3 regions of the Glutamicibacter sp. NPDC090743 genome follow, and region 1 is predicted to be linked to each of the others. Evidence: riboswitches for the same ligand, from Rfam matches in the RefSeq annotation. Region 1 holds a riboswitch; each other region holds the start of a gene.
What was found. A riboswitch is a leader RNA that binds a small molecule or an ion and turns the genes downstream of it on or off. The one in region 1 is predicted to bind S-adenosylmethionine.

Region 2: it holds a riboswitch for S-adenosylmethionine, as region 1 does, so the genes downstream of both, ACIQTS_RS07595 (bifunctional o-acetylhomoserine/o-acetylserine sulfhydrylase) here and ACIQTS_RS14145 (acyl-CoA dehydrogenase) in region 1, are expected to answer to the same signal.
Region 3: it holds a riboswitch for S-adenosylmethionine, as region 1 does, so the genes downstream of both, ACIQTS_RS04980 (acyl-CoA dehydrogenase family protein) here and ACIQTS_RS14145 (acyl-CoA dehydrogenase) in region 1, are expected to answer to the same signal.

What each region holds. Positions count from the first base shown of each region.
Region 1 covers NZ_JBIVXE010000006.1:239,409-246,675, reverse strand. The annotation lists gene acs (acetate--CoA ligase) at 1-1,860, opposite strand, end outside; gene ACIQTS_RS14160 (ABC transporter permease) at 1,917-2,681, opposite strand; gene ACIQTS_RS14155 (aliphatic sulfonate ABC transporter substrate-binding protein) at 2,751-3,773, opposite strand; gene ACIQTS_RS14150 (ABC transporter ATP-binding protein) at 3,861-4,682, opposite strand; SAM riboswitch class I at 4,688-4,789, opposite strand; SAM riboswitch class I at 5,057-5,148, shown strand; gene ACIQTS_RS14145 (acyl-CoA dehydrogenase) at 5,164-6,495, shown strand; gene ACIQTS_RS14140 (LLM class flavin-dependent oxidoreductase) at 6,553-7,267, shown strand, end outside.
Region 2 covers NZ_JBIVXE010000003.1:241,366-248,632, reverse strand. The annotation lists gene tpx (thiol peroxidase) at 42-539, shown strand; gene ACIQTS_RS07620 (hypothetical protein) at 688-1,122, opposite strand; gene ACIQTS_RS07615 (aminoglycoside phosphotransferase family protein) at 1,212-2,057, opposite strand; gene ACIQTS_RS07610 (type II CAAX endopeptidase family protein) at 2,154-2,936, shown strand; gene ACIQTS_RS07605 (GNAT family acetyltransferase) at 2,955-3,371, shown strand; gene ACIQTS_RS07600 (VOC family protein) at 3,433-4,077, opposite strand; SAM riboswitch class IV at 4,250-4,369, shown strand; gene ACIQTS_RS07595 (bifunctional o-acetylhomoserine/o-acetylserine sulfhydrylase) at 4,461-5,804, shown strand; gene ACIQTS_RS07590 (homoserine O-acetyltransferase) at 5,807-6,952, shown strand; gene ACIQTS_RS07585 (SGNH/GDSL hydrolase family protein) at 7,035-7,267, opposite strand, start outside.
Region 3 covers NZ_JBIVXE010000002.1:321,703-328,969, forward strand. The annotation lists gene ACIQTS_RS04940 (hypothetical protein) at 427-669, shown strand; gene ACIQTS_RS04945 (hypothetical protein) at 662-907, shown strand; gene ACIQTS_RS04950 (hypothetical protein) at 987-1,457, shown strand; gene ACIQTS_RS04955 (DUF202 domain-containing protein) at 1,627-1,953, opposite strand; gene ACIQTS_RS04960 (YidH family protein) at 1,953-2,300, opposite strand; partial or broken gene ACIQTS_RS04965 (MBL fold metallo-hydrolase) at 2,387-2,608, shown strand; gene ACIQTS_RS04970 (MBL fold metallo-hydrolase) at 2,621-3,403, shown strand; gene ACIQTS_RS04975 (acyl-CoA dehydrogenase family protein) at 3,521-4,750, opposite strand; gene ACIQTS_RS04980 (acyl-CoA dehydrogenase family protein) at 4,779-6,005, opposite strand; SAM riboswitch class I at 6,056-6,146, opposite strand; gene ACIQTS_RS04985 (hypothetical protein) at 6,421-6,795, shown strand; gene ACIQTS_RS04990 (GntP family permease) at 6,871-7,267, opposite strand, start outside.

The DNA of each region.
Region 1 (7,267 bases):
CAGGCGGCGCATGATCTTGCCCGAACGGGTCTTGGGCACATCTGGAACCAAGACGATTTCCCGCGGCTTGGCAATCGGGCCGATCTGCACCGCGACGGTATCACGGAGTTCAGCAATGAACTCGGCCTGCCGTGCAACGAGCTGCTCGTCAGGCGACTCGGCAACCAGGGTCTTGTCCAGCGGTACCACGAAGGCGGTTGCAGCGTGTCCGGTCTTGGAATCCGGGGTGGGGCAGACGCCGGCTTCCACCACGCCGGGGTGGGTGACCAATGCCGATTCGATTTCAATGGTGGAAAGCCGATGGCCGGAAATATTGATCACGTCGTCGGTGCGGCCCAGGATGTAGATATCGCCGTCCTCATCGAAGCGGGCACCGTCGCCAGCCAAGAACCAGCCCTGCTCTACGTATTGTTCCCAGTAGCTGGTGTAGTAGCGCGTCGGGTTGCCCCATACGGTACGGGCCATCGACGGGCCAGTGCGCGTGATGACAATATTGCCCTGCTGGTTGGCCGGCACGCTCAGGCCGCCATCGTCGACAATGTCCACCGAGATGCCCGGCAGCGCGCGTGCGGCGCAGCCTGGCTTGAAATGTCCATCGGTCGGCAGGGGGGAAAGCACGGTCGCGCCGGATTCGGACTGCCACCAGGTGTCAACCATCGGCAGTCCTGCTTCGCTGTCCCGGCCGATCTGCTGGCGGAACCATTTCCATGCCTCGGGATTGACGGCTTCACCCACAGTGCCGCCGATCTTCACCGAGGAGAGATCGTATTGAGCGGGGATGCCGTCCGGGAACCAGCCCATCAACGAGCGGACCAAGGTGGGAGCGGTGTAGTAGCTGGTGACCTTGTAGCGTTCAATGACCTCGAAGTGGCGGCCCGGGTGCGGGGCGTTGGGGACGCCCTCGTAGATTACCTGGGTGACGCCATTGGCCAACGGGCCATAGATCTCGTAGGTATGCGCGGTGACCCAGGCGAGGTCGGCGGTGCACCAGTGCACGTCCTTGGCGCGCTGGGACTCGTCCGGGTTGGCGAACAGCAGGTTGTAGCTGGCGGCCGCCTGCGTCAGGTACCCGCCGGTGGTGTGAACCAAGCCCTTCGGCTGGCCGGTGGTCCCCGAGGTGTACATGATGAACAGCGGCGTCTCCGCATCGAATGCCTGCGCGTGGTGCTCGGTGGATTGGGTATCAACCACCTCATGCCACCAGATGTCGCGGCCTTCGGTCCACGGGATTTCGTCGCCGGTGCGGCGGATAACCAGGACCTTTTCGATTTCGTTCTCGCCGGCAACGGCCGCATCGGCGTTGCCTTTGACCGGAACCGAAGTGCCACGGCGGAACTGGCCGTCGGTGGTGACCAGGACCTTTGCCTTGGTGTCCTCCACGCGGAACCTCAGCGCTTCGGCGGAGAACCCGCCGAAGACCAGCGAATGGATGGCGCCGATGCGGGCGCAAGCCAAGGTGATGACAATTGTTTCAATGAGCACCGGCAGGTAAATGACCACGCGGTCGCCCTTCACCACACCCAGGGATTCCAAGGCGTTGGCTGCCTGGGAGACCCGCTCCTGCAAATTCTTGTAGGTGACGGCTACCCGGTCACCGGGCTCGCCTTCGAAATACAGTGCGACCTTCTGGCCGCGTCCCGCAGCTACATGGCGGTCGGCGCAGTTCACTGCGGCGTTCAGCTTGCCGCCGAGGTACCAAGAAATTTCCGGTCCGCGCTTGGCATCCGGATCGGCCGGAATGATGCGGCTGGTGGTGTGCCACGGGGTGTCCCAATCCAAGAGGTTCGCCGCTTCGTCCCAGAATTCCTGGCGTGCTGCCTCTGAAACTTGAGTTGAGGTTGTTGCCAATTCGGTGGTCATCGCAAACTTTCTTTGGTGAGGGGTAGTTTTGTCAGCGGGTACTAGCTGGTCCGGTTTCAGGTCCAGCGCTTGATAGCCCAGCGTTCTGCTATCGACAGCAGGGCATCGGTGATCTTTCCAAAGACGGCCAGCAGCACGATGGTCATGATTAGGCGGTCCAATCGGCCGTTGTTCTGCGAGTCGGTGAGCAAGAAGCCAAGGCCCATTGACGCGCCGAGGAGTTCGGCTGCGACCAGGAAGAGCCAAGCTTGGGCTAGTGCCAAACGCAGTCCGGAGAAGATCGAAGGGACCACTGCGGGCAGCTGGACCGTGCGCAGCAGCTTCAATCCCTTCAACCCGAAGGCGCGGGCTGCTTCGACCAGGTGGGCATCGACATGGCGCAACGCCAAGGCGACGGTGGTAAAGACCGGGAAGAAGGCACCAATGATCACGAGTGTGACCTTGGAATCTTCACCCATTTTCATCCAGAGCACCAGCAGCGGAACCCAAGCCAAGGAAGGGACTGCACGCAGGGCGCTGATGCTCAGTCCCAGAAATGCATCTGCCAATTTGGACAGCCCGACAAGCGCACCCAGCGCCAAGCCCAGCAATGATCCGAAGGCGAAACCGAGAAGAACACGCTGAGTGGAGATGCCGATGTGCTTTCCGAGTTCGCCATCCTGGAAGAGCTCAATGGCAGCAGAAACCACTGAACCCGGAGTTGGCAGTGTCCACGGAGCAACGATTCCGGTAACGGTGACAAATTGCCACACAGCCAGGGTGGTCAGCGGCAAGACCAGCGCAAGCAGCCATTTCGGGGCACGCAGGATCGTTGCGGCCATGCTGGCCTTCTGCTTGGCAGGTGTTTGGCTTCCGCGGGTTCCAGCCACGTTAGTGGGACTCATGGCTGGTTACTCTCCGGAGATCTTTGTTGCGTCTGCCTTGACGGCAAACTGGTCATCGATGAGGGTTTCCAGAGCTTCATCAACGGATTCCTGCTCCGAGACATCGCCGCTGGCGACCAGCGTGGGAGCAATCTTGCTCAGGACTCCAGTGAATTTGGCGTCGGGAACTGCCGGAACGTCCAGATTGGAGCGTTCCTCAATGACGGTGGCAGCAACTCCTGGTTCGAGCCCTGCTACGTCGGCCAGGATTTCTGCGGTTTCCTCGGGATTGTCAGCTGCCCAGCCACGAGCCTTTTCGTAGGCATCGACAACGAGCTGGGCGAGTTCGGGGCTCTGCTCAATGAAGTCTTCGCGAGCGTTCAGCGCACCGTAGGTGTTGAAATCCAAGTTCCGGTAAACCAGTTGCGCGCCGTCTTTTTCGGCAGCGGCCATGATCGGATCCAAACCGCTCCAGGCATCAACCGAGCCGTTGGCCAGGGCGGTACGTCCATCGGCATGCTGGAGGTTCTGCAGCTTGATGTCAGCTTCAATCAAGCCCGCGGATTCCAGCGCCTGCAGCAGGAAGAAGTATGGGTCGGTGCCCTTTGTAGCGGCCACGGTCTTGCCAGCGAGATCTTCAACGGACTCGATTTTTGAGTCCCTATCCACTACCAGGGCCGCCCATTCCGGCTGCGAATACAGTGCGATGGTCTTGATGGGTGCACCGTTCGAACGGTTCAGGAGCGCAGCGGAACCGGCTGTGGAACCAACATCGATTGCGTCGGCGCGAAGAGCTTCATTGGCCTTGTTGGAACCAGCGGACTGGATCCATTCGACATTTACGCCCTGCTCCTTGGCGGCTGCTTCCAACCATCCCTTTTCCTTGAGCACCAGGCTCAGCGGGTTGTATGTGGCAAAGTCGATGGACAGGGTCTGACCATCCGAGGAGGCTGTAGCGTTTTCGCCAGCACAGCCGGTCAGGGCAATTGCGCCAACGAGCAAGGCGGCGGCGGACAATGCAGTGCGGCGGGTGAGACGGTTCAAAAGCATGGAGAATCCTAGAATTGTGCGTGCAAGCGGTGTAGGTGAAAGGCAGAGAGGCCGCCGAATGGTTCGGGCCCCACGGCGTGCCCGGGACTAATGGTTGGTTGGGTCGACGCCGAGCAGGCGCAATAGGTGCAGACGATCTGCAACGAACTTTTCATCGGTATGCCGGCGTGGATGCCCAGCTGAGATGGACAGATCTTCGATGACGCCCGCTGCACTATGCCCAGCACCTCGCCCCAGAACAATCACGCGGTCAGCCAAAGTCAACGCCTCGTCCACATCATGGGTCACCATGAGAACGGTGGTGGGGAACGATGCGTGAATCGAGAGCAGCAGATCCTGCATCTTCAAGCGTGTCAGCGCATCGAGGGCTCCGAAGGGTTCATCAAGAAGCAATACACCCGGGCGCCGAGCCAGCGCGCGAGCCAGCGAAACCCGCTGCGCCATGCCTCCGGAGATCTCTCGTGGGCGCAAGCTGGCTGCATGGCTCAGACCGGTCAGCTCGATCAACTCATCGATCAGCGAGTTGCCGGCGCGCTTATCGGTTTCCGGTGCCAGGCCTAGTGCAATGTTCTGGCGAACCGAGCGCCATGGCAGCAGCCGGGGCTCCTGGAAGGCAACGGCGCATAACTCGTTGATGCCGGTGACCTCGCGGGTGCCGGTGCGGATGGTGCCGGTGGTGGGGTGGTCCAAGCCCGATACTGAACGCAGCAGCGTGGATTTTCCGCAACCGCTGGCTCCAAGAATGGCCACGACTTGACCTGCTGGAATTTGCAGGTTGATATCGGCCAGGACGGTGCGGCTTTCCATCTTGGTGGTGAAGGTCCGCGACACGTTGCTGAACTGCACGTCCAGGGCGCTTGAAGCTGAGACAACGGGAGCTGCCTCGGGCGCTGCAAAGGAAAGAGTCATGTTCATCTCCATCGGTCCTGGCGGTAGCACCGGCCTGCAGAGCAAAACTCCAAAGGTGGTTGCTGCGGCGTCAACGAGCCAGATCTCTCGGCCGCTCGGGATGGTTACGTGTCCATTACAACGAGTCGAACGATTTGAACGCAAATCTCGCGTAATATGAAAAAATCTTCGACAACTACGTCACATTGCCCAGAAATTTCGTTATTTATTTTATTGCAGGCTGGTTTGCTCGACATTAAGCAAAACTTTGCAACTCATCTTCGGCAGGACACGGATTAGGCTGTGAAATTTGAAGATGGGCACTGCCGGCACTGGGACGAAATGTGACTTCGCGGGTTGGAATCACCGGTTTATTACCGTTACAAATGAATTACGACCCATCCAGAGCGGCTGAGAGATCTGGCTCCACGACGCCGCAGCAACCACCCCAATAGCGGGACGGTGCTACCGCCAGGACCGATGGAAAGAATTGAGAACCCTGATGCCTATTGGTGAATCGCACAATGCCCTCGGACTGGACTTCAACCAGCTCAGTGACCCTTCGCAGGCCACCGCAATGGGCCTGGACAAGTTTGAAGAACAGTTGCCGACTAGGCAATTGCTGAAAATCACCCCCGGACCAAGTGCGGATGAGCAATACGACCGGCTGGCCGAAATCTTCCGTCCCGTTTTTGCGCAGATCGCCGCAACCGCCAAGGACCGCGACTTGAACCGCGTGCTTCCTTTCGAGCAGGTAGGCCTGCTGAATCGCGAGCGGTTCGGTGCGTTGCGCCTTTCCGTTGCCGATGGGGGCTACGGCGCACGGCTGGTGGATGTCTTCCGCTTGCTCATCGAGCTGTCCGAGGCGGACTCCCACGTAGGCCAGCTGTGGCGTGCACATGTCGCATTCGTCGAGAACGTCTTGGCGCTGGAGGACGAAGAGCTGCGCAAGAAGTGGGTCGCTCGCATCGCTGCCGGGCAGATTATCGGCAACGCCTACACCGAACGCGGTGGCAACGCCCTGGGCACCTTGAACACCAAGGCCAGCACCGTGGACGGGCGCTGGGTGATCGACGGTGAAAAGTACTACTGCACCGGCACCATTTTTGCCGACTGGACCACCGTTGCCGTGGCCCACCCGGAGCTCGCCGGCCGCCAGATCGCCGTGGTCTCCACCCAGCGCAGCGGCGTCAAGATCCTCGACGACTGGGATGGATTCGGCCAGGGGCTTACCGGAACCGGCACCACCGAATTCCACCAGGTCCCGGTGGATTGCTTCATGCCGCAGCAGACCAATGACTCCGAAGCGGCGATCTTCCAGCTGGTGCTCATGGCCGTGCAGGCCGGCATCGCCCGCGCCGCGCTGAACGACCTGCGTAGCGCGGTGCAGGCGCGCACCCGCATCTTCACCACCGGAACCGGGGTGCCGGTATACCAGGAACCCCAGGTCCTCCAGCTGGTGGGCGAAGTTTCCGCGGAGTCCTTCGCTGCCGACTCCGTGGTGATCGGCGCGGTACTCGAAGTTGAAGCCGCCTTGGGCGACCCGGGACTGAACGACGAAGAACGCTACGCAGTATGCGAGCTGGCCGCCAACCGCGCGCAAACCGTGGTGCAGCCACTGGCCATCGGCGTGACCAGCAAGCTCTTCGACGGACTGGGAGCCTCGTCCACCAGAAGCGGCTGCAACCTGGACCGGCACTGGCGCAATGCGCGCACCATCGCCACGCATAACCCGGCGATCTACAAGGCGCGCATCGTCGGGGACTACGAGATCAACGGTGTCCAGCCGCAGCGGCTGTCCGTCACCGGCGAAGATTCAACCCAGCGGGCTTGAGGGCCTGCGACGCAAACCAGCAACTTTCCACGATTACCGACCTATGGGGGCAAAGCCATGAGCGAGAACAAGCGCGAGATCTTATTCAACGCATTCGACATGAACTGCGTGGTGCACCAGTCGCCGGGCCTGTGGCGCCATCCGCAGGACAAGGCCTCGACCTACAACACCCTGGGCTACTGGACCCACCTGGCCAAGGTGCTGGAAAAGGGGAAGTTCGACGGGCTGTTCCTTGCTGACGTGCTGGGCACCTACGACGTGTACAAGGGCACCAACGTGACCCCGCTGGGCTCCGGCGCGCAGGCACCGGTCAACGACCCGATGATGCTGGTTTCCGCCATGGCCGCTGTGACCCAGAACCTCGGCTTCGGCGTCACCGCAGGTACCGCCTATGAGCACCCGTACGCTTTCGCCCGCCGCTTGGCCACCTTGGACCACCTGACCAACGGCCGCGTGGGCTGGAACGTCGTCACCGGCTACCTGCCATCGGCGGCCCGCAATATGGGCCAGGAAGACCAGATGGAGCACGACGAGCGCTACAACCACGCCGATGAGTACCTCGAGGTGGTCTACAAGCTGCTCGAAGGCTCGTGGGAAGACGACGCGGTGCAGAACAACAAGGCCACCGGCGTCTACACCGACCCGGCCAAGGTGCACCCGATCGAGCACGAGGGCAAGTACTTCAAGGTCCCGGGCATCGCCATCACCGAGCCGTCCACCCAGCGCACCCCGGTGATCTACCAGGCCGGCGCCTCCAAGCGCGGCACCGAGT
Region 2 (7,267 bases), on a different contig from region 1:
AAATATAGCTCCGGATTAGGCATTCATGATAAACAAGACCTATGGCTAATACTGCTTTCAAGGGAACCCCTGTACAGACTATTGGTGATCTGCCGGCCGTTGGCTCGCAGGCTCCAGCTTTCACTCTCACCGACACCGGCCTTGCAGATGTCACCAGCGAATCGCTGGCTGGCCGTCGCGTTGTCCTGAACATCTTCCCGTCGGTTGATACCGGCGTTTGCGCTGCCAGCGTGCGTCGCTTCAACGAATTGGCTGCGGGTCTGGAGAACACGACCGTGGTGTGCGTTTCTGCTGACTTGCCATTCGCTCTGGGACGCTTCTGCGGTGCCGAAGACATCGAGAACGTTACCGCTGCTTCGGTCTTCCGTTCCGACTTCGGTTCGGACTATGGCGTCACCCAGGTTGACGGTCCACTAGCTGGTTTGCTGGCCCGTTCGGTTGTAGTCCTGGATGAAGACGGCAAGGTTGTTTACAACCAGATCGTCCCGGAGATCACCACCGAGCCGGACTACGAGGCAGCCATCTCAGCACTGAACTAGATATTCTTTGTATCGGAGACGATACGCCAAAATGCCCACCTGAGCATCGTGCTCGGGTGGGCATTTTGCTTTTTCAACGCGTTTGAACAAAATAATGTTTCGCTAGATCCTGATAGACGAAGACATCGGGAGGGATCATCATCAAGTGCTAAGTCGCGTTTGAGGCAATTGATACCGTAAGTTCGTGTCCTTGCAACTCTCTTGCGACGAAAGTGAGCGAACTTGAGTAGCCGTTTAGAGAAATCTCTTCGCGGGCGTTTGCGCCGTCATGGGTGCAGGGAACGCTGATTTCTCCTTTGTCAGGTTTCTCATCGCTTTGCCATGCGATGCTGGACGACATGTCTTCGCCCGAGCATTCGAGCACTACCGTATATTTGCCGCCGCGGAGCGGAATAGCAAGGGAGATATTCTGGTCTTTCCTATCAATTTCTGTGCTGATGGCAGCCAGCTCATGGTCTTGCAGCGGCATCATCGAATCTGTACCTGGTGGAGGAGGACTGCTGGAATCGCTGAGGGAGCAACCTGTGAACGCCATTGAAGTTCCTACGAGGGCAATGAGAGCGAATGCGTTTTTCAGGGTCATATTTTTCCTCGCTTAGGAAGCTACAGTTCGATATCGGATTCTGGTTGGTGAGAATGCTGTCGCGACGGGATGAATGGTTAGCGAGGAGCTCACTTCCGTACCGTCTGCGCGGCGGTGAGGATGCGCGGACCAATCTTGCGCATGAGCTTGCCCATCTTCGGGTTGTCGGTGCGCGAGAGCGTATCCGATAGCCGTTCAAGACTCATCAGGCCCAACCAGATTTTGGCCCGGTATGCTTCCTCGGCGCTGGGAGCAATCAAATCCGCCATTTCCAACCCATGCCACAGGCTCAGGTAAGCGGTGTTCAAAGCCGGGTCCCACGCAGCGGCCAGGTCCCAGTCCAAGATGCCAACCAGTTTCTCGCCGATCCAATGCATGTTGTGGCCGGCCAAATCGCCATGAACCAAGCCCGCAGGAACCTGCGCCAGGAAATCGAGCTGGGCCCAGAGCTCGGTAGCAGGCCCTCGCAGTTCCTCGGGCAGCGCATCGAAGCATTGCTGCTGCCTGGCCTGGGTCCATTCGCCACGGAATGAAAACGGTTTGGCCAGATGCTCGCTGATCGGCTCCAGCGGCAGCTCGGCCAAATCCTTGACCAGCTGTCCCAGCACCTTCGGATCCCCGTAATGCGGTTCATGGGCGCTGCCGGGGATGAAAGACATGGCCACGGAGCTGAGTCCGTCGACGTGCAGGATCTCGGAAACCGCCACCGGAATCTGGTAGTTGAGCTGGCCCTCCAGCAAAGACAGCAGCTTGACGGAACGGGGCATCTGCTCCGTGGCCGCTGGCGTGCGCGCCATGCGAATCACCGCTTGCGGATTGCCAATGACCACCTTGTGGAATTGTCCGCCTTCGTTCACGGCCGCATCTTCCCAGGAAAGATCGGGGCAGAGCTGACGGGCAATCTGCAGTTCTCCAATGGTGGCAGGACGGCTCACTCGCACTCTTCTCGTTCAGCTTGCTGGTGGTCTCAACCTCAGGCTATCGCAGGTTTGCCACGTGGCTGCTCAGTACGCGCACAGCCAGATCAGCCTATGATCGGAAACGTGAACGCTGAACAATCTAAGCAGACAGCAACCCGCAAGACCCTCAAATTCGAGATCGTCTTGGTTCTTGCCCTGTCTTTGGGACAAAGCGCGGTCTACTCGCTGCTGAGCTTTGCCGACAAGGTCACCCGGGCGCCGCTGCGCGAGCAGACTACATCGCTGAACAACCCGCTGAGCACCCGCGAGTTCTTTGATTTCTCCTACCAGCTGCTGGACATCTTCTTTGCCTTGGTACCCGTCGTGCTGGCGCTCTACCTGATGAAGCGCACGACCGGACGAACTATCCGGGACATCGGTTTCGATATGCGCAAGCCGGGCAAGGACGCACTGCTCGGGGCGGGGATGTTCTTGGCCATGGGAGTAGGAACGCTGGGCGTCTATGCCGCTGGGCGGGCACTGGGCGTCACCACGGCACTGTCAGCAGCGAATCTTGGCGATTATTGGTGGAGCGTCCCAGTGCTTCTGCTGTCGGCTGCACGTCATGCAGTCCTCGAAGAAGTGCTGATGCTCGGATTCTTGTTCACCTACGCCAAGAAATTGAAGCTGGGCCTGTGGAGCACGATTATTGGTTCTGCGATGATCCGAGGCAGCTACCACCTGTACCAGGGGGTGGGGCCGATGATCGGCAATATGCTCATGGGCGTCGTCTTCGGCTGGGTATACCAGAAGTACGGGCGGGTGATGCCGCTGGTTATCGCGCACTTCCTGCTTGATGCCATCGGCTTCGTGGGATACGCCTTGGTCGGGCCGGCCATCGGAATCGGCCAGTAGCGCCGGTAAGCTGAGCCAATGCAGATTACCGTGCTGCGCGAAGAGGACCTTCGCCAAGCAGTTGAATTGTGGGAAGCAACTGGGCTGACTCGTCCGTGGAATGATGCGCTCGCCGACGCCCGACGGGCTTTGGCCGAGCCTACTTCCACGGTGCTGTCCATCGTTGAGAACGATCAACTCATGGCTACTGCGATGGTTGGCCATGATGGCCACCGAGGTTGGCTCTACTATGTTGCGGTGGATCCGTGCCGGCAGGGCAACGGACTGGGAAGGGCGCTGGTGGATGCCGCTGTCCTGTGGCTGCGGGATCTCGGCGTGCCCAAGGTGCAGCTCATGGTCCGCGAGGAGAACTCTGCCGTCATCGATTTCTATGAACGGCTGGGCTTCGAAGACCAGCACGTCGCGGTCCTGGGGAAGCGGCTGGACCGGCCTTAAGGAAAAGAAAGTAGGTGGGGACGCCATTGTCCCCGCCTACTTGCGATCTCTGCGGAACTGTTTACAGCACCACGGTTCCGGACTCGGTCTCAAAGGTAACCGACATGATGCCCGGAGTGCCATTCGGCGCTTCATATTGCATGGTGACAGCGCCCAAATTGACGTTCTGCGGCTGGCCCAGCCAATCCAGCACCCGTTCACGCGAGCCGGCGATGGCGATCTGGCTGATGGCGCCGGCAGGTTCCAGCGCCTTGGACGGATGCAGCTCCTCGGATCCTTCATCCCAGGAAATCAGGTACGGGCACTGCGGATCGGCGATCAGGCCCTTGATGCCAATCTGCTGCCAGGTCAGTTCGCGGCCATCAGGGAACTTCCGGTTGCCCGGCACCGACTTGCGGCCCAAGCGGTCCTCGGCACTGGATAGGTCCTCCACCGAGACGCACCAGCCCATCCAGCCGCCGCCGAGCTCCGAACGGGCGCGAACCGCCTGTCCGAAGGGTGCCTTGTCGCTGGCCGGGTGGTTCAGGACTTCAACCACCTCCAGGTACTGGCCATGCTTGAGCGGGAAGATGACATTGCGTGTTCCGAATCGTGGATGCACGCCGCCCTTGACGAATTCCAGTCCAAGGGACTCGGAGATTCTTTCAGCGGTTGGCAACAGCCCGTCTGGGCCGCATGCATAACTTACGTGATCTAGCCTCATCATGTGCCCATCATGGCAACATGTGATGCGAGTCTCTACTTAGGCACACCTAAGTGCCGTGATGCTATCGAATACTCTGCGATGAACCTGCAATATTCGCGAAATATGACCGATTGAGTCCAATGACGAGCCCTTGCGTTGCAAAGATCTTCGGTTTTCGGGCAAACTGGTACCAGGTCATGAGTCCCAGTAACAAGCCCCGGCTTACTGGGCGGCAACCCTCCAACCGCGGTGGGGTGCCCCGGGTGAAGACCTGGCCCTTGAACGCACAAGGCATCAAGGACAAGCGCGGGTTACCCCTGGAAGTCGTCACGATATGGTGCTTCCTGTCGGTGTCTTTTCAGTGGCGTACCCCCATAGTCATGAAACGCTATTTGGAGGAAACCATGAGCAATAACTGGTCATTTGAAACCCGTCAGATCCACTCCGGCCAGACCCCGGATCCGACGACCGGAGCACGGGCTCTCCCGATTTTCCAAACCACCTCTTTCGTCTTCCCCAGCGCCCAGAGCGCTGCTGCACGTTTCGCGCTGCAGGAACTGGAGCCGATCTACACCCGTATCGGCAACCCGACCACTGACGCGGTGGAAACCCGCATCGCTGACCTGGAGGGCGGCGTTGGAGCACTGCTGCTCTCTTCGGGACAGGCTGCCACCACTTTCGCCATCTTGAATTTGGCCGAAGCCGGCGACCACCTGGTGGCCAGCCCCAGCCTGTATGGCGGAACCCAGAACCTGCTCAAGCACACGCTCAAGCGCCTGGGCATCGAGGTCACCTTCGTTTCGGACCCGGACAACCTGGATGATTGGCGTGCCGCGGTGCGTCCGAACACCAAGGCCTTCTTCGGGGAAACCATCTCCAATCCGCGACAGGACGTCCTGGACATCGAGGGCATCTCGGCGATCGCCCACGAAGCTGGCGTGCCGCTGCTGGTGGACAACACCCTGGCCACCCCGTACCTGATCCGCCCGATCGAGTGGGGCGCGGATATCGTGATCCATTCGGCCACCAAGTTCCTTGGCGGCCACGGCAATGCCATTGCCGGTGTCATCGTGGACTCGGGCAACTTCGACTTCGCCAAGGACGCCGACCGCTTCCCGGGATTCAACACCCCGGACGAGTCATACAACGGCCTGGTCTTCGCCCGCGACCTGGGTGTCAACGGCATCCTGGGCGCCAATCTGGCCTACATCCTCAAGGCCCGCGTGCAGTTGCTGCGCGATTTGGGTTCCTCGGTTGCGCCGTTCAACGCGTTCTTGATCGCGCAGGGCCTGGAAACCTTGTCGCTGCGCATTGAGCGCCACGGCCAGAATGCCGTAGAAGTTGCCAATTGGCTCGAAGCCCGCGAGGAAGTGCAGAAGGTCGCCTACGCAGGCCTGAAGTCCTCGCCTTGGCATGAGCGTGCGCAGAAGTACAGCGATCAGGGCGCCGGCTCGATCATCGCGTTCGAACTGGAGGGCGGTTCGGAAGCCGGCCAGGCCTTCGTGGACGCACTGGTATTGCACTCCAATGTCGCGAACATCGGCGACGTGCGCTCATTGGTCATCCACCCGGCCTCCACCACCCATGCCCAGCTCTCCGAAGCTGAGCAGGTTGCGGCCGGCGTGAGCCCGGGACTGGTGCGGCTGAGCGTCGGACTGGAGAATATCAAGGATATTCTGGCCGATCTGGAACTGGGCTTCCAAGCTGTTGCAGCCCTCGAGAACAAGGAACTGCAGGAAACCCTCTAGGCATGGCATCCATTGTGACTACTGAAGATACTCTGCGCGCCGAAGAGCTCGCTGGCGGGCAAGACGGCATTTTGCGCCGTAAGTCCGTGGGGGAGCACCACTTCGAATTCGGTGGATTCCTTCCGGACGTGGTGCTGGCCTATGAAACGTGGGGGACGCTAGCAGCTGATGGCTCCAACGCGGTGCTGGTGATGCATGCGCTCACCGGTGACGCCCACGTTGCGCAAGGCGATTCGCAAAGCGCCGGCTGGTGGGAAGAACTCGTAGGCCCCGGCGCCACGGTTGACACCAATGAGTACTTTGTCGTGTCCATCAACATGGTGGGTGGTTGCAATGGTTCCACCGGCCCCTCGTCCTTGGGCGACCAGGGCCTGCCCTACGGTTCGAGCTTTCCCTTCGTCACCATCAAGGACTCGGTGCGCCTTGAAGCGCGGCTGGCCAAGCAACTGGGAATTGATTCCTGGCATGCGGTCATTGGCGGTTCGATGGGCGGTGCGCGCGCGTTGGAATACGCCGTCGAGTTCCCCGACCAAGTCAAGAACCTCGTAGTGATGGCCTCGAGCGCGCAGGCGACTGCCGAGCAAATTGCCTTTGCACAGGTGCAAACCCAATCCATCCGGTTGGATCCGCACTTCTGCAATGGCGACTACTACGGCAACGATGCGCGCCCGGACGCCGGTCTTGGCTTGGCTCGCCGCCTGGCCCACATCACCTATCGTTCCGAGGCCGAGCTTGAAACCCGTTTCTCGCGCAACCCGCAGGATGGCGAGAAGCCAACGGGTCTGCTCGAGGGGCCTCGCGGGCGGTACCAGGTGGAAAGCTATCTTGACCATCAGGCCAGCAAGTTGGTGAATCGTTTCGATGCCAACAGCTACCTGGTGCTCACCGAGGCGCTGATGAGCCATGATGTGGCTCGCGGCCATGAATCCCTGGAAGCCGCCTTGGCGCGACTGGCGAAGGTCAACGTGGTGGTTGCCGCGGTAACCACTGACCGGTTGTACTTTCCTGAGCAGTCAGTGAAGCTGGCTTCGTCGCTGGCCAAGCCAAAACCGGTGCACTACATTGATTCGCCGATTGGCCACGATGGATTCCTGACCGATGCCACGCAGCTCGATGGCGTGCTTCGGACCTTGGTGTTCGGAGACTGAACCCCGGAAGGGGCTCGGGAAGATTTCAAAGCCTGAAGCAGTTCCGCCAGTAATCGGTGGAACTGCTTCAGGCTTTTCATGCCTACTTGGCGCTGTCGCCGGCGCCGAGCGAGTCGTTTGGCTTGGTCTGCGCAAACGGCGTGGCCGAGGGCCGTTTCGGGGTGATGCCGTCGCCGGAGGACTGGTGGCGCAGGCGGCGCAATACCCAGGGAGCAAGATGCTCACGCGCCCACTGCAGATCCTCCTTGCGGGCTTCCCTCCAGCTGCGTTCATCCACGGCCGGAACGATTTCGGTGTCCAGCGGATGCGCGACGT
Region 3 (7,267 bases), on a different contig from region 1:
GGGCCCCGCATTAGCCGATGGCGGTTTCCGCTGGCCTCCCGCGCCATGGCCCGGACCGCGACAGGGTGACGCCCCTCGGCAACACAAGCCGTTGCAGCCGCGGGCACCCTTCGTCGCTTCACTTGGCCATTTTCCGGTCCACAACCGGGAAACCGGAGTAGACTGGAATTGGATCTAACTTCCGTAGAAATGCCGTCATCGGAAGCACTTCCTACCGGCGTAGAGCTTTTGTGCCCTCCTCATTGCCGAGGACGGCGTTCAGATTAACGCAGCAGTGTTGAACCGGGATCTTTATCGAGGCGGCTCGAATTAACTGCCCGCTTCCTTGCCCTTCTTCCATTTGCCCGATAAGGGTTGCCCGCCAGGAACGAATCACAGTTTTGCTCCAGCAGCCCACAGACCGGTTCGGTCCGCTAGTGGCGAATCATGCAACCAGCACAGCCGGACAACACCTTTGAAGCCGACAGTGCAAAACGGCAGTACGCGCACAACTGCCGCGGTCCCCGCGATGCCCAACTCAAGAAATGGTACGGCGTTTCCCGTGGAACCGGCCTTGAACTGCAGCACCGAGGGCAGAGCGCGGCAATAAAAACGACTATGCAGCAACGGAGGGAATGTCATGAACAAGCCGAACAGCTGTCCGAGGTGCTACAGAAATACCTTGGTTGAAACAGAAACCCGTCGATTCGTCGATGATCAAAACCAGCTCAAGAGATGGGACAACGAAGGCGGCCACGAAGCTGGCCAGCGCCAGGACATGCTGGTAACGATGCGTGAAGTGCTCTGGACCTGCACCTCATGCGGATGGCGCAAGGTTGCCTACAGTTCGCAAGAACCACTACAGGGACCAGAGCGCCGCGTGGACATCTTGCCTGCTACGGGCCAAGCAACCCTACGGCAAGCCTAGCTGAGCTGGCGCCAGGCGCTGCTGCCCACGGCAGAGCACCCTGGTCGACGGCATGGAACGGACATGGAAAGGAAAAGCCATGATGGACTTCTCCCGCACTCTTGGCAAGAAGCACCAGCCGCTGAAGATAGGCCCGGTGCTCATGAACTCTCTGCCGGGAACTTTGCTCAGCGACAAGGCGCCCGGCGCGTACCGGGTTGCCGCCGTTTTCAACCGCCAGCCCGCAGCCGAGGAAACAGAGTTCTTGACCAGCGATTTCATGCGCGGCCAACTCGATGCCGCCGGCTACCCTGATGCCGTTCTGAGCGCAGCTAACCGAAGATTGGAAATTTCCAACACCTCCCTGGAACAACTGCGTGACGGATTGGCAGCATTAATTGCCCGGGAGCTGGCTCTCGCCGGAAAGAAGTTCGAGGCTGATAGGGACGAAAGAAATTCCCAGTTCCACAAGGAAATCGATGCGGAGTCACAGCGTTATGCAGCGGTGCAAAAGCTCGCGGAATCGGTAGCATTCAGCTCCGCGGAGATTCTCGAGCTCCGTGGGCCCTGACCCTTCGGTAAATCCGGGTCCCAGCACCGGTACAGCTAGAGCGCCTGGACTGGCTGCACCGGCCCGGGCATTCGCAATAGGGCCGGAACAGCACTCGCGCCGCGCCCGCAACTCCTCTGGCCGCTATTGCCGCAGCCTCGATAAACCTGCGCCTGGCGAGCACCCGGAACTAGGCGCCGAGCACAAGGATGATCGCGCAAGCGCCTAGAGCCAGCAGCACCGCTGTTGTCAGCAGCACGGCGAGAACATCCGCGCTGACGCGTTCAGCCTTCACGCCTTGCGCCATTTTCCGGTACCGGGCACGCTGCGAGAGCAGAATCCCGAATGCCATCGAGGAAGATATCGCAATCAGCAGGATCACGGCCAGGCCATAGTGCGGAAGCCAGCGCAGGAAGACCGCGGAAACCACGAGAAATGAAACCATTGTCCGGTTCCACGCGAAGACGGTGCGCTCTGGCTGCAACCCCGGGTCGCTGATCTCGATGGGCTCTTTCATCACGAGCTGAGGGACCAGAAAATCATGGCGATCGCTGCCAGTGAGGCCACCACGGCACCGAATGCCAGCAGCGGGACAATGGCGGGAATCGGCAACGGCCTGCCGGTGCGCATGCTGCGTTCCACGCGGACCCAGCGCACGGCTGCACCGGCGGCAATCAGGATGCCGACGCCGATCACCAGCACCGCCAGCCAGGTGCGAACTGGCGACGGGAAGGCCTCTGCGGCGAATGCCTCCAGCGCTGTGCCGCCCGCGAGGAAGGCTAGCGAAGTTCGAATCCAGGCCAAGAAGGTGCGCTCGTTGGCCAGCGTGAAGCGCGGGTCAGGCTCACTGCCCCGTGGCAATATCCAGCGTGAAAGCGGATGATGGCATCAGCTTGCCGATGAAATAACCCGTCTACAGGAGACAGATGAAGCCAGTGATGAAGACCGGAATGCATGCAGTGGCGCTTGGAACTGCTGGCGGCCCGCTATTGAGGCCGGATCCAGGAACCGGTCACCGTCGCGGAATTTCTACCGCGATCGTTGTGGACGGCCACGCTTACTTGGTGGATTGCGGCCATGGCGTCGGTTTGGGCCTGGCTGAGATCGGGATTCACCCCACTTCCCTGCGCGGAATTTTCATTACCCATCAGCATTCAGACCACGTCATTGACCTGAATTCTGTCATGGTCCTGGGCGGCCTTGGGTTCCGCGGCACCGAGGGTCGGCAGGTTCCTGTTTTCGGACCGGGTGATCGAGGAGTGCTGCCCTCGATGCAGACAGCGTCCGAAGAACCGGAAGCCATATTTCCGCAGTCGCCCACACCCGGGACCAACGCCATGGTCAACTTGCTGCTGCGCGCCCATGCGACAGATCTCAACGATCGCCGACGGGATTCGGCGGCACCTGATATTTCGGATATTTTCCATGGCGTAGATATCGAGATTCCCGCCGGCACAGGCTTCCACCCCAACCACAACAACCATCCGGACATGGAGCCTTTTGAAATATACGCTGATCGGCATGTAAAAATTAGCGCTATCCTGGTCCAGCACCAACCTATCGCTCCGGCATTCGCATTCCGCTTTGATTCGAGATATGGATCGGTCGTGGTTTCCGGCGATACAGCGCCAAGCGCAAATCTTGCGCGCCTGTCCCAAGGCTGCGACTTGCTGTTCCATGAAGCTATTGATCTGGAGGCCATCGCTCGTAGCTACCCGCATGCCTCATCCTCCGAACTGGAAGCGAGCATGGGACATCATCGGCGCGCGCACACCACCGCAGAAGACGCAGGTCGAATCGCCCAGCGGGCTGGAGCACGGAACTTGGCGCTGCATCATTTGGTTCCCGCTGGATCTGGAATGGAAGTTTGGCAGCGGGTTTCGAAACAGTTCTCTGGCGGCCTCTTCGTGCCCCGCGACTTGGATATCTTCCATATCGCAAGTGGCACGGTTACCCAGGTGCGCTAGGGCCAAGGCCGGCAGCTATCCGTCAGGCGACTGGAACGATGGTCGATCAATTGCCCCGGGCCGACGACCACGAGCCCAGCACCGGCAAAGGATGCTGGGCCCGCAAGACCATGGAATCTACTTTGATGCACCAATCGCCCACACGCGCGGAAGCTCGGTGCCATTGACCGCCAGGTCGCCAATCAACCGCGCCTTGAACACCCAGGGGTTGTGGTTGCCGGCGGTACGGGCATTGCGCCAGTGCCGGTCCAGGTTCTTGGTAACGCTCGTGGCGCTGGCGGCCAGCGCATCAAAAGCGTGGGTGATCGCGTTGAGGACCAATGGCGTGAGCACCACCTGCGCCTGGGCGCTGGCCAGCTCTGCCGCATCGTTGGCTGCTTCGTCCTCATCCCCGGTCACCTCGCCGGTGTGCAGCGCCTGCGCAGTTTCATAGGCTCCCTGCAATGCCGTCGACACTCGTTCCACCGTTGCCGCGGCAGCGAAGGCCGCCGCGGAGACCTCGCCGATCACCTGCAGCAGCTGCGGGTCTTCGGCCGCCAGATTGGCCGCGGCATGGCTGAAGGTCCGCTTGCGCGCCTTCAGCTCGGCGGCGAAGTCGCGCTCGGCTGCTTTGGCGGAGCCGGCCAGAACAGCGAGCAGCACCTGCTGGTAGAAAGCTGTCTGGTACTTGAAACGCGTATCGAAGTCGATGAGGTCTTCTTCGGCGACAATCGCATCGGTGAAGGTGGAGGTGCCGGTACCCGTGGTGCGCTGGCCGAAGCCATCCCAGTCATCGGCCAGCTCGACGCCGGGCTGGTGGCGGTTGACTGCGGCGATCACGCGCTTTCCGGTGTCGGTGCGCTCTGCGTAGGTATCGAGCCAGTCGGCGAAGATCGAGCCGGTGGAGTAGTACTTGGTGCCGTTGATCTTGAATCCGCCCTCGCCGTCCGGGGTGACCTTGGTGATCACGTCCCCGACCTTGACGGTGCCGACCTCGGTCCAGGAGTTACCCACCAGTTCTCCCGCCACGAAGCGGGCCAGCCACTTGTCGCGCCCCGGGCCGGGGGCCGCAACCAGACGGTCCTCGACGAAGGCGAAGTGCGCGCGCAGCGCTTGGGCAATATTGGAATCCGCGGCCGCGAGATCCACGAAGAGCTCGAAGAGTTCGGGCAGCGTAGCACCGGCACCCCCGTGCGATTCCGGGATCCGAACCGCACCAAAGCCGGCAGCAGCCAGGTCCGCGACCTGCTGGTAGGGCAATTCGCCGGTGCGGTCGCGTTCAGCTGCACCCTGCGCAATGCGCGCGAAGAGCGGTGCGAAGCGGTTTTTGAGTCCTGCGAGTCGATTGCCAGTTGCAAGTACAGTCATCGTTCAGTCCAATCCGGGAGAAGTTTTCTTAGGTGTACAGCGAGAGCGGCTGGGACTCTCCGCGCAGGAAGTAGGCGCCGACCTCGATCTTCTTGTAGTCCACTGGGTCGTGCAGCGAATGGGTGCGCACATTGCGCCAGTACAGGTCCAGACCCACCGAGTTCGCAGTCGAAGATGAACCGGTCACCTCGAAGATCCGGTTCGCCACATCCACTCCCACCTCAGTGGAGACCACCTTGGCTTCAGCAATTTCCACGGCCAACGCCGCTCGTTCGGGCCGGGTGACTTCCCCGGCCTTCGAGAGCAGGGCATCGAATTTCCGGCCCAGCTTCTCGGTCAGCGCCGCCACTGCTGCAGTGCGGGCTTTGAGCTCTCCGACGGTGCGCTGGAAGATCGGGTCCTGCGAGTAGGTCTCTGCCTGCGAGAACAGCCAGGCGTTCTTGCGGCCCAGCAAGATCTGCTTGCCGCGCTCCAGTGCTCCCTGGGCGATGCCCAGGTAGAAGTTGGCGAAGGCCAACTGGATACCGGGGGTAAGCAGGGTGGAGACCGGTTCATCGGTGACGAATCCCAGCAAGTCCCCTGCTTCGAGCCGCACGTTGTGGAACTTCAAGGAATTCGACGCGCTCAGCCGCTGTCCCAGGTAGTCCCAGTCGTCAACGATTTCCAAGCCATCGATATCGCGTGGCAGAACCAACGCGAGAATCTGCCCGTCGTATTCTCCGCCCTGGACCAGCGCGTTGATGACGATGACCTCGCCAACACCGGAACCCGTGGAGAATCGCTTGGCTCCATGCAGTCGGTAGCCGTCCCCTTCGGCGCTCAGCGTCAAATCCGGATCAACTGGATTCACCGAATCGCCCCAGAGCCAGCCACCTTCCACGGTGCGCTGCCACCATGCCCCTTGCGCTTCTGCCGGGGCGTAGAACGCAATGCCGGACTGGTTGATGTAGTGGTAAGCCAGCAACTGCGAGATGGAGCCATCAGCTGCGGCCAGTATGCGGACCGCTTCGAAAGCCATTTCCCAATGGGCTCCGGCTCCGCCGAATTCTGCAGGCACCAAGAGATTGAGCAACCCGGCTTCGCGCAGCAGCTGCACTTCGGCGAAAGGCTGGGCGTTCTTTCGGTCGCGTTCGAGCGCGTCAGCCGCCAGCTGGCCAGCTACTTGCTGGGCGACGTCGCGCCAATGAGCCAGTTCAGCTTCATCAGCAGTGCCGGTGTAGGGCACGCGCGGCAATTGGGTATCCAGTACAGTCATCTTCGTTCTCCTCTTGGGCTATGGATTCCGAAGGATGCAGAAAATCTGCGGATCCATCGAACCTGGCGTTAGCACTACCTGCGGAGTGCAGGCTTGCTGCGGCGTCTCGGAGCCAGGCCTCTCAGCCGCTCTGGATGGGTTGTGCTCCGAGTCAAGCATTACTGGCAGGTCCTCGGGAAGGGCGCTGTCATGCGGAGGAACAGCAGGACAAAATACGTCATCTTCGCGCCTTCGCCCTGCCGGAAAACGGGCAGATAAGACGTCATATGACCTTCGCATGACGCACTTGGCATGCCGGAACTGGATCTCAAGAGCGTTCCCGCAGGCATCGATTGGGAACACAGCGTGGATCAGGGCACTTCCATGCGACCGCATAGAATGGCCATTCAAGATCAATCGGCAGAAGAGGCGGCAAGTGGATCCAGCAGGCGTGATTGCCTTCATGTTCGGGTTGCTGAGCATAACGCTGGTCGCAGCGTTCCTCGCCCCGATGGCACGGGACCGGAAGCTCGCTCGCAATGCGGCGATCGGCATCAAGACGCGCCACACCTTGGCCAGCGATGGGGCCTGGCTCGCCGGGCATCAGCAGGCTGCGCCCCTGCTTGCCGCGGCTTCCTGGGCCGGTTGGGCGGCATTGGCCAGCGCAGCAGTTCTCTGCCTGCTGGGCCAATTCGGTTTCGCCTTCGCCGCGACCGGAGCCGGCTACCTGGCCGCCATCGCGTTGCTGGTGATCTCGACTGCCACAGCGAATAAGGCCGCGCGGAGCTTCCCGGCGGCAGGCCTGGGCTAATCCAGTACTGCTTAAAGCAACGGATCGCGCCATCTGCCGATGGCGCGATCCGTTGCTTTCTTGGAAGGCGTGCTGCTAAAGCAGTACGGCTCCCAGGACCAGTACAGTCAGGAACCCCGCGGTGCCCTGGATGGCGGTAGCCACGCTCAGGGTCTTGTAGGCGGTGATCACCGGAATGCGGCTGAGCTGCGAGACGACCCAGAAGTAGGAGTCGTTGGCGTGCGAGACAACCATCGCACCGGCGCCTACTGCCAATACGGATAGCACCATGCCCAGCTCCGAACCCAAGCCCAGGGAGCCGAGCATCGGAGCGACCAGCGCGGAAGTGGTCACCATTGAGACGGTGGACGAGCCCTGGGCGGACTTCAGTGCAGCGGCGATCAGGAATGGCACAGCCAGGCCCAAGCCCAGTCCGCTGAGTGAATCCGAAAGAATCGTGGTCAGATCCGACGCGGCCAGGACCGCGCCGAAG